Regions from separate parts of the Bradyrhizobium genosp. P genome, predicted to be linked through region 1. Evidence: riboswitches for the same ligand, from Rfam matches in the RefSeq annotation. Region 1 holds a riboswitch; the other holds the start of a gene.
What was found. A riboswitch is a leader RNA that binds a small molecule or an ion and turns the genes downstream of it on or off. The one in region 1 is predicted to bind S-adenosylmethionine.
Positions count from the first base shown of each region.

Region 2: another riboswitch for S-adenosylmethionine. It lies ahead of ACP2YO_RS45585 (O-succinylhomoserine sulfhydrylase); the one in region 1 lies ahead of metX (homoserine O-acetyltransferase MetX).

Region 1 is NZ_CP188195.1:9,294,966-9,300,146, reverse strand. It holds gene ACP2YO_RS44700 (prephenate/arogenate dehydrogenase family protein) at 1-393, opposite strand, end outside; gene hisC (histidinol-phosphate transaminase) at 402-1,499, opposite strand; gene ACP2YO_RS44690 (chorismate mutase) at 1,557-2,420, opposite strand; SAM riboswitch at 2,594-2,673, shown strand; gene metX (homoserine O-acetyltransferase MetX) at 2,758-3,966, shown strand; gene metW (methionine biosynthesis protein MetW) at 3,963-4,625, shown strand; gene ACP2YO_RS44675 (alpha/beta fold hydrolase) at 4,630-5,181, opposite strand, start outside.
Region 2 is NZ_CP188195.1:9,482,079-9,487,259, reverse strand. It holds gene ACP2YO_RS45590 (SDR family NAD(P)-dependent oxidoreductase) at 1-746, shown strand, start outside; gene ACP2YO_RS45585 (O-succinylhomoserine sulfhydrylase) at 934-2,127, opposite strand; SAM riboswitch at 2,205-2,284, opposite strand; gene ACP2YO_RS45580 (2'-deoxycytidine 5'-triphosphate deaminase) at 2,377-3,513, shown strand; gene ACP2YO_RS45575 (hypothetical protein) at 3,705-4,754, shown strand; gene ACP2YO_RS45570 (MATE family efflux transporter) at 4,947-5,181, shown strand, end outside.

The DNA.
Region 1 (5,181 bases):
CTCGGTGCCGGCGACGGGATGCGCCGGCACGAAGTGCACGCCATCGGGCAGATGCGGCGCCATCTCCTTGACGACGGCGCCTTTCACCGAGCCGACGTCGGAAATGATCGCGCCCGGCTTGAGGTATTCAGCGATCTCGGCCGCGACCGGACCGCAAGCACCGACGGGAATGCAGAGGATGACGAGATCGGCGTCTTTCACGGCCTCCGCGTTGGTCGCGACCACCTGATCGACGATGCCGAGCTCGGCGACGCGCGCGCGCGTCTTCTCCGAGCGTGCGGTGGTCACGATCTCGCCGACCAGTCCCTGCGCGCGGGCGCCGCGCGCGATCGAGCCGCCGATCAGGCCGAAGCCGATCAGCGCGACGCGTTGGAAGATGGGAGCCGTGGTCACGTCTACGGTCACTTTCCGGCCAGGAAGTCGCGCAGGCCGTCGACCACGAGGCGGTTGGCCTCCTCGGTGCCGATCGTCATGCGCAGCGCATGCGGCAGCTTGTAATTGGCAAGCGCCCGCAGCACGAGGCCGCGCCTGGTCAGATAGGCGTCGGCCTCCGCGGCGGTCTTGCCGGTCTCGGTCGGGAAGTGGATCAGCACGAAATTCGCAACGCTCGGCGTCACCTTCAGTCCGAGCTTGCCGATCTCTTCGGTCAGCCAGTTGCGCGAGGTCTCGGTGTGGACCTTGGACATCCGCACGTGCGCGGAGTCCTCGATCGCCGCCGCCGCCGCCAGCATCGCCGGCGCCGAGACGTTGAAGGGACCACGAATGCGGTTACAGGCATCGACGATATGCGCTGGACCGAACATCCAGCCGATGCGGAGCGCGGCAAGTCCGTGGATCTTCGAGAAGGTGTGCGTCACCACCGTGTTCTCGGTGGTCGCCACCAGCTCGATGCCCATCTGATAGTCGTTGCGCGAGACGTAATCGGCATAGGCGGCGTCGAGCACCAGCACCACATGCGACGGCAAGCCGGCTTGCAGCCGCTTGACCTCGTCGAACGGCAGATAGGTGCCGGTCGGATTGTTCGGGTTGGCGAGCCACACGAGCTTGGTGCGCGGTGTCACCGCCTTGAGGATCGCATCGACATCAGCTGTGAAATTGGCTTCGGCCGCGACGACGTTCTTCGCCCCGTTCGCCATGGTCGCGATCGGGTAGACCAGGAAGCCGTGGGTGGTCGAGATCGCCTCGTCGCCCTGGCCGAGATAGGTGTGCGCGAGCAGATTGAGGATCTCGTCGGAGCCGGCGCCGCAGATGATGCGGTCGGGATCGAGACCGTAGGTGCGGCCGATCGCCTCGCGCAGCGCGCGCGAGGTGCCTTCCGGATAATCCTCGAGGTGGTCGACCGCGTGCTTGTAGGCGGCCATCGCCTTCGGCGACGGGCCGAACGGCGTCTCGTTGGCGGACAACTTGAACACCTTGCGGCCCGGCTCCGGCACCGGGCTCTTGCCGGGCGTGTAGGGCGCAATATCGAGAATGCCGGGATTCGGCACGGGGCGGGACATCTTCAACTCCGGATAGGCGGGTCAGCTATTACTTCAAATCTTGCTTCAAAGCTTACTTCAAATTTTGGCGGACCCGTTGGTGGGCACCGTATAGCGCGTTGCGTGGCTGCCGACGAGGGCCGACGAGCGGACCGAAGCGCCGGCCTTGATCAGGGCAAGCTTGATGGTCTCGAAGCCGCTGTTCTCACGGTTCTGGCTCGCGACCGAGATCAAAAGGGCCGCGCCGTCGAAGGCCGTGTCGGGCACGGCGACGATCTCGGCGAGCGGCGCCAGCGCGCGTGCGACGTCGGCGTTCCAGCCCGAGACGCGCACGCTCCACATCTGAACTTCGGTGACCATGGCGTCGTCGGCGACGCGCGAAACCACGAACACCGGCAGCGCGGCGGGATGGTCGGCGCGCTCGAGGAACGGCAGCCGCGCGATGATCTTCGGCGCGCCGTCGGCTTCGAGCGCGCTCCACCACGGCGTGCGACTGGAGATCGCCGAGACCAGCGCGAGGTCGCCCTTGGATTTCGCCACCGCTTCGACCGCGGCCTGCGCGCTGAAATGCGCCACGTAAGGCACCACGAAGCCGAAATGAAACCGCGCCGAGTCCCGCATCGCGGGCTCGCCGACCGAGACGTCGGCATGGACAGAGAACGGCGCCTGGACGTAGGTGAACGTCGAGATGATGACGCGCCAGATGCCCTCGATGGTGTCGAGCGGCAGGATGCCGCGATGGCGTTCGACCAGGCCGCGCATCATGCTGGCCTCGCGCGCCGGACGGAACGCCGAGCCGACCTCCTGGGTCTGCTTGACCCGGATCAGGCGATCGATGATGTCGCCGCGCGCCATCAGCAGGCGGTGAACCTGCTCGTCGATCGCGTCGATCTCCTTGCGCAGCTCCTGCAAGGTCGGCGGTGATGGGGGCGGCTTGGACATCTCGAAAACCTTGTCGTCCTGGCGGCCCGATGCCGCGTCAGACAAGGCCCCTGATTAGGAAAGACGGGCGCCGAAAGCAAAGAGAAACCTTTGCGGCCCAGCCCTGCGCGATCGGGTTAACCATGCAGGCGGGCCGGGCTGCCTTGACGTTGGGCGGGCTGAGGATTAGCTTTGTTGGACTCCGTGGTCATTTGAGCCGGCCGGCTTGCAGCCACGTTAAACAACTCGCTAAACAGGCCGGGGACAGATCAGCTCCCGGCCGAACCTTTTGTTCAGGCCGGGTTTTTTATGGCCTGATTCCGTTCGAGGCCTCCCGCGCGGGGGCGAGGTCGCCTACATGAGCAACGTGCGTCCGATAACGAGCCCTCCGATCCACAGCGACGATCGCGCCCATGAGGCCGATCATCCCACCTCGCTGGTGGCGAAGTTCGGCATGGACCAGCCGTTGAAGCTCGATTGCGGCGTCGATCTCGCGCCATTCCAGATTGCCTATCAGGCCTATGGCGAGCTGAACGCCGATCGCTCCAATGCGATCCTGATCTGCCATGCGCTGACCGGCGATCAGCACGTCAACAATATCCATCCCGTCACCGGCAAGGCCGGTTGGTGGGACACCATGGTCGGCGTCGGCAAGCCGCTCGATCCGGGCAAGTATTTCATCATCTGCTCCAACGTGATCGGCGGCTGCCTGGGCTCGACCGGGCCGGCCTCGGTCAACCCCGCGACTGGGAAAGTGTGGGGTCTCGACTTCCCTGTGATCACGATCCCCGACATGGTGCGCGCGCAGGCGATGCTGATCGATCGCCTCGGCATCACCACGCTGTTCTGCGTGGTCGGCGGCTCGATGGGCGGCATGCAGGCATTGCAATGGACCGCGGCTTATCCCGAGCGCGTGTTCGCGACGCTCGCGATTGCCTGCTCGACACGGCATTCGGCGCAGAACATCGCGTTCCATGAACTGGGACGGCAGGCCGTGATGGCCGATCCGGACTGGCGTGGCGGCCGCTATGTCGATGAGGGCACGCATCCGCATCGCGGGCTCGCGGTGGCGCGGATGGCGGCGCACATCACCTATCTGTCGGACGCCGCACTGCATCGCAAGTTCGGACGGCGGATGCAGGACCGCGAGCTGCCGACCTTCTCCTTCGACGCCGATTTCCAGGTCGAGAGCTATCTGCGCTACCAGGGTTCGTCCTTTGTCGAGCGCTTCGATGCCAACAGCTATCTCTATCTGACCCGCGGGATGGATTATTTCGACATCGGCGCCGATCACGATGGTGCGTTGGCGAAAGCATTTGCCGGTATCAAGACGCGTTTCTGCGTGGTGTCGTTCACCAGCGACTGGCTGTTTCCGACCTCGGAATCGCGCGCGCTGGTCCACGCGCTCAATGCGTCGAGTGCGCGGGTCTCGTTCGCCGAGATCGAGACCGATCGCGGCCATGACGCCTTCCTGCTCGATGTGCCCGAATTCCTCGATATCGCCCGGGCCTTCTTGCAATCAGCGGGCGAGGCGCGCGGACTTAAAGGTGGCGGCGGCCAGTCATGAACATCCAGCAAACATTGCCATTGCAGGGTGTAGCGCCCGAGCGGACCGGAAATTATCGCACCGATCACCTGCTGGTCGCCGACATGGTTCGCGCGGGCTCACGCGTGCTTGACGTCGGCTGCGCCGACGGTGAATTGCTGCAGTTGCTGGAGACCCGCGGCATCGATGGCCGTGGCATCGAATTGTCGCGCGAGGGCGTCAATCACTGCGTCGCCAAGGGGTTGGCGGTGGTGCAGGGCGACGCCGACACTGACCTCGTCAACTATCCCGACGACGCCTTCGATTATGTGATCCTGTCGCAAACGCTGCAGGCGACGCGGCAGCCGAAAGTGGTGCTGGAAAACCTGCTGCGCATCGGCCAGCGCGCCATCGTCTCGTTCCCGAATTTCGGCTTCTGGAAGATGCGACTACAGCTTCTGATCGGCGGCCAGATGCCGCGGACCGAGAACCTGCCGGCGACCTGGTATGACACGCCGAACATCCATTTCTGCACCATCAAGGATTTCGTGCAGCTCTGCGACGAGATCAACGTCAAGATGGAGCGCGCGGTCGCGCTCGACCTTTACGGCCGCCCGGTGCCGCTGAATTTGCCCTGGTGGGTCTGGAACATGTTCGGCGAGCAGGGCGTGTTCCTGCTGAGCCGGGGCGCAGCGAAGTGAAGGACTAAACCGGTGCGGCGACCATCGATCTCGGATCGCGCACCGGCCAGCGCCCGGCCTCGACCAGGGCGATGAAGCGCTCGACCATCTCGTTGAACAGCGCCGGCTCTTCCAGATTGAGCACGTGGCCGGCCTTCGGGAAGAAGGCGAGGCCCGCGGCCGGCAAATGCTGCTTCAGGAACAGGCTCGGTGCGACGCAATTATCGTCCTCGTCGCCGCACAGGATCAGCGCCGGCGTCGGCACGCGCCGGATCGCCTCGGTCATCGTGTAGATCGAGGGCCGGCCGCCTTGAAAACTTCGCATCGTGTTCGCCGAGCCCTTGGCGTCATGGCGCGCCAGCGCGGCGTAGAAATCGGCGTGGCCGCGCGGATCCTTCAGCAGGAACGGAATTCGGCTCGGCGCCTCGCGGGTCACCTTCGCGACTTCGACGGAGCCGATCGCTTCCAACTGCTCGGCATTGGCGCGGCACTGCGCGCGGAAGGCGTCGAGATTCTCGATGGCCGAGCCGGAGCCGACCGCGGCGAGCGTCATCGAGAGTGCGCGCTCCGGTGCGTT
Region 2 (5,181 bases), 190 kb from region 1:
GCACCGTCGCCGTCGTCACCGGCTCGAGCCGCGGCATTGGCCGTTCCTCCGCCGAACTGCTGGCAAAGCTCGGCGCCAAGGTCGTGATCTCCTCGCGTAAGGCGGACGCCTGCAAGGAGGTCGCCGACGGAATCAACAGCAATGGTGGCGATGCGATTGTCATCCCCTGCAACATCTCGCGCCGCGAGGAGGTCGAGGCGCTGGTCTCGGGCACGATCAAGCATTACGGCAAGATCGACACCCTGGTCTGCAACGCCGCGGTAAACCCCTATTACGGCCCGCTGCTCGACATCAAGGACGAGGCGTTCGACAAGATCATGGGCTCGAACGTCAAGAGCAACATCTGGCTCTGTGCGCTCGCGGTTCCGCAGATGGCCGAACGCGGCAAGGGCTCGGTCGTGATCATCTCCTCGATCGGCGGCCTGCGCGGCTCGACCGTGATCGGCGCCTACGGCATCTCCAAGGCGGCGGATTTTGCGTTGTGCCGCAGCCTCGCCGGCGAGTGGGGCCCGAAAGGCGTGCGCGTCAATTGCGTGGCGCCGGGCCTGGTGAAGACCGATTTCGCTCGCGCGCTGTGGGAAGATCCGGAGAACCTGAAGCGCCGCACCGCGTCCACGCCGCTGCGCCGCATCGGCGAGCCCGACGAGATCGCAGGCGCGGTCGCCTATCTGGCTTCCGACGCCTCGACCTTCATGACCGGCCAGACCATCGTGATCGACGGCGGCGTCACAACGGCGGCGACGTAACAGCTGACTTCACTTCGCCTCTCCCGCTTGCGGGGGAGGCCGACGTGCTCGGCAGCGCTCTTGCGCGCCAAAGCGCGGCGGGTGGGGGCTCTCTCCGCGATGTGACTCGCGGAGAGAGCCCCAACCCCAGCCCTCCCCCGCAAGCTGGAGAGGGAGTTCAGCTCGCTTCGGAGTTTCTACGCCAGCCTCAGACCTTCGCCAGTGCCTGATCGATATCCTCGATCAGGTCGTCGGCGTGCTCCAGGCCTGCTGAGAAGCGGATGAAGCCTTCGCTGATGCCGAGCTCGGCGCGGGCTTCCGGCGCCAGGCGCTGATGCGTCGTGGTTGCGGGATGCGTGACCAGGCTCTTGGAGTCGCCGAGATTGTTGGAAATGCGCGCGATCTTCAACGCGTTGAGGCAGCGGAAGGCGCCAGCCTTGCCGCCCTTCACCTCGAAGCCGACCAGCGTCGAACCGGCGCGCATCTGCTTCTTGACCGTCTCGGCCTGCGGATGGTCGGCGCGGCCGGGATAGACCAGGCGCGTGATCTTCGGATGGTTCGCCAGCACGTCTGCAATCTTGGCCGCGCTCTCGGTCTGCGCCTTGACGCGAATGCCGAGTGTCTCCAGTCCCTTCAGCAACACCCAGGCGTTGAACGGTGAGAGCGATGGCCCGGTCTGGCGCATGTAATTGTGGATGTGCTCGGCGATGAACGCTTCCGACGACAGGATGACGCCGCCGAGGCAGCGGCCCTGGCCGTCGATATGCTTGGTCGCGGAATAGACGACGACGTCGGCGCCGAGCGAAAGCGGGCTTTGCCAGATCGGCGTTGCGAACACGTTGTCGACGATCAACCGTGCACCGCCGCTGTGCGCAATCCTGGCAATCGCCGCGATATCGAGCACGTCGAGCGTCGGATTGGTCGGGCTCTCCAGGAAGAAGGATTTGGTGTTCGGCCGCAATGCGCGCTGCCATTGGTCGAGATCGAGACCGTCAACCAGCGTGGTTTCGATGCCGTAGCGCGGCAACAGGTCCTGCACCACGTAAAGGCATGAGCCGAACAGGGCTTTCGAGGCGACCAGATGATCGCCGGCCTTTAACGGCGCAAGGATCGCGGTAGTCACCGCAGCCATGCCGGTCGCGGTCGAGCGCGCGGCCTCCGCGCCTTCCAGTTCGATCATGCGGTTCTCGAACATCGCAATCGTCGGATTGGAATAGCGCGAATAGATGAAGCCTGGATCCTGACCCTTGAAGCGCGCCTCGCACTGCTCCGCGCTGTCGTAGACGTAGCCTTGGGTGAGAAACAGCGCTTCCGACGTCTCGCCGAATTGCGAGCGCAGTGTGCCGCCATGGACGAGGCGGGTTTCGGGACGATAGCGGGCGGTAACCTTAGATTCAGACATGTGACCTCCAACGCGACCGGTTTCCTCGAGAAAACGGCCACAAAAAAACCGGCCTGGAGCAAGCTCCACAAGCCGGGATCACACTGTCCCCGGCCTGTTTAGCGATTTATTTAACGTGGCTGCAAGCCGGCCGGCTCAAATCACCACGGGATAAGTGCTGCTGATATTCCCTCGCGCCCTTTCCGTCAAGGCGGTCATCGGATAACTCGTAAAAGCCCATATTTTGGGGCCTGGATGGCCGCCCAGGGTATGATTTGGGCCATCCCGAGGGACCGCGCCGTGTCGTTCACGCTGGAAGATGAATCCAACGGAATCCTGCCCGATCGCATGATTGCGGAGATGGCGGAGGCTGGCCTCATTCTGCCCGCGTACCCGTTTGTCGAGAGCCAGATCCAGCCGGCGAGCCTCGATCTGCGTCTCGGCGATATCGCCTACCGCGTGCGCGCGAGCTTCCTGCCCGGGCCGGATGCCACCGTCGCGGAGCGCATCGACCAGTTGAAACTGCACGAGATCGATCTGTCCGATGGCGCGGTGCTGGAGACCAATTGCGTCTACATCGTCCCGCTGCTGGAAAGCCTCGCGCTGCCGCCGGAGATCGTTGCCGCTGCCAACCCGAAAAGCTCGACCGGCCGGCTCGACGTCTTCACCCGCGTGATTGCCGACGGCACCCGCCGCTTCGACATGATCGGTGCCGGCTATCACGGCCCGCTCTACGCCGAGATCAGCCCGAAGACCTTTCCCGTGCTGCTGCGCGAGGGCTCGCGGCTGAGCCAGGTGCGCTTCCGAATCGGCGATGCCGTTCTCGACGCAGACGAGCTCGACGCGCTGCATGCGGCCGAGCGGCTGGTCGATATCGATGATGCCGACCTCGTGCAGGGCGTGGCGCTCTCGGTCGATCTCTCCGGCGAGAATTCGAACGGCTTCGTCGGCTACCGCGCCAAGCGCCACACCGGCGTGGTCGATGTCGACCGGCGCGCCGGCTACGCCGTCGACGATTTCTGGGAGCCGATCAAGGCGCGCGCCGACGGCAGCCTGATTCTCGATCCCGGCGAGTTCTACATCCTGGCATCAAAGGAAGCGGTGCAGGTACCGCCGGATTATGCCGCCGAGATGGTGCCGTTTGATCCGCTGGTCGGCGAATTCCGCGTCCATTATGCCGGCTTCTTCGATCCCGGCTTCGGCTATGCCGGCGCCGGCGGCAAGGGGGCGCGCGCGGTGCTCGAAGTCCGTTCGCGCGAAGTGCCATTTATCCTCGAGCACGGCCAGATCGTCGGCCGTCTCGTCTATGAGCGCATGCTCGAGCGACCCGACGCCATGTACGGCCAGCGCATCGGCTCCAACTACCAGGCGCAGGGCTTGAAGCTCTCTAAACATTTCCGCGTCTAGCGATAATTCCCTCCGTTGTCATTCCCCGCGAAAGCGGGGAATCCAGTACGCCGCAGCCTCTCAATAGATAACATCTGCCTCTGGAATACTGGATCGCCCGATCAAGTCGGGCGATGACACCGAATGTGTGTTTGGTTGCGCTGCCTCTGTGGCGATGACACACTCCGGCAAAACAACAATCGGGAACGAGCATGACCGGAGAGCAGGACGCGCGCGAGGCGCAATGGCTGAAATGGCGCAGTCTCGCCGATCTCTACCATGCCTTCTTCACCGGCCTCATCCTCACCGTGGTGACACGGCGGGGCACGGCCGATGCTGCTGAGTTTGTTTTCCGGGTGTTTCGCCGCCAGCAGCAGGAGCGCTTCCTGCCCGGGCTCAAGAAGCTTGGCCTTGAAGGCCTGCCACCGGCGGTCGCGGCTGCGCAATATCACTATCTCTCGAACTGGATCGGCGGCGTGCACGTCGAATACATGGTCGAGACCGACCGCAAGGCCTGGATCCGCTATCCGCCGCCGCGCTGGATCTGGAAGGGCACCGCGATCTGCGGTGTGCCCGGCGAAGTCTCGCGCGCGATGCTGCGCGGCTGGCACGCCAACAATGGTGCCGCGCTCGGCGATCTCAGGCTTGGCTTCGTCTGCACCAAACAGAGCGTCGACGGACAGGACGGGCTTGAAGGCTACTACTGCGAATATGATCGGCCGCTCGAACTCGACCAGCGGCTGGTCTTTGCGCGCCATCTGGAGGCGCCGCTGTTCGATCCGAACACTGCGCCGGCGCTGCCGGTCGACAGCTGGCCGAAGCCGCGGCTCGAAAAAGCCTATCGCAACTACGCGATGGAATATGTGAAGACTGCGGCACCCGTGCTTGTGCAGGTGTTCGGTCCGGAGGATGCGCGCTATCTGCTGCATCTGACGGGCAAGCTGATCGGCATGCAGTATTTCGACGAGGTTGCGAAGGCGCTTGGCGGTAGCCGTGGCCGCGCGACGGAATTTGCCGCGTTCTTGCGCGTGCTCTTCGAGTCACAGGACGATATCGCCGGGATCAGCTGTTCCGAGGGGCAGTTCGAAATCCGCCAACAGGGCTGGAAGCTGATGGCCGACGTTGCCGATTATCATCCGGCCTGTGCCAGTGTGCTGACCGGCCTGTTCGAGGGGCTGGCGGCAGGTTGCGGGCGGCATATTCCGGTGCACCTGAAGCCGAACGCAAGCGCCCGCGCGCCGTTCGTGTGGTCGGTCGGCTAGCGCCAAGGTTCAGGCCAAGGTTCAGGCCAAGGTTCAGGCCAAGGTTCACGCCAAGGTTCACGCCAAGGTTCACGCCAAGGTTCACCTGCAATCGCGCAGGCCCCCCTTGCGTCCCGCGCACGTGGAAACGGCTGCCACCATGGTAGGGAAACACCCATGGCGCGGCTCCCAGACTGCGCGCTGGGAGTAGAAATGTCCGATCTCGGCCTCGCCGAAATACCCGTCGACGAACACGAACGACCGCTGCCGCCACCGGCGACGAGGCCGTCGCGCAATGCGCTGCTCGACGGGCCGATCCTGCGTACGCTGCTCTGGCTGGCTTGGCCCAATGTGATCGCGCTGTCCGCCGGCACCTGCGTGGTGATCGCCGAGACATCGTATATCGGCCGCCTCGGCGTCGAATCGCTCGCGGCGATGGCGCTGTTGT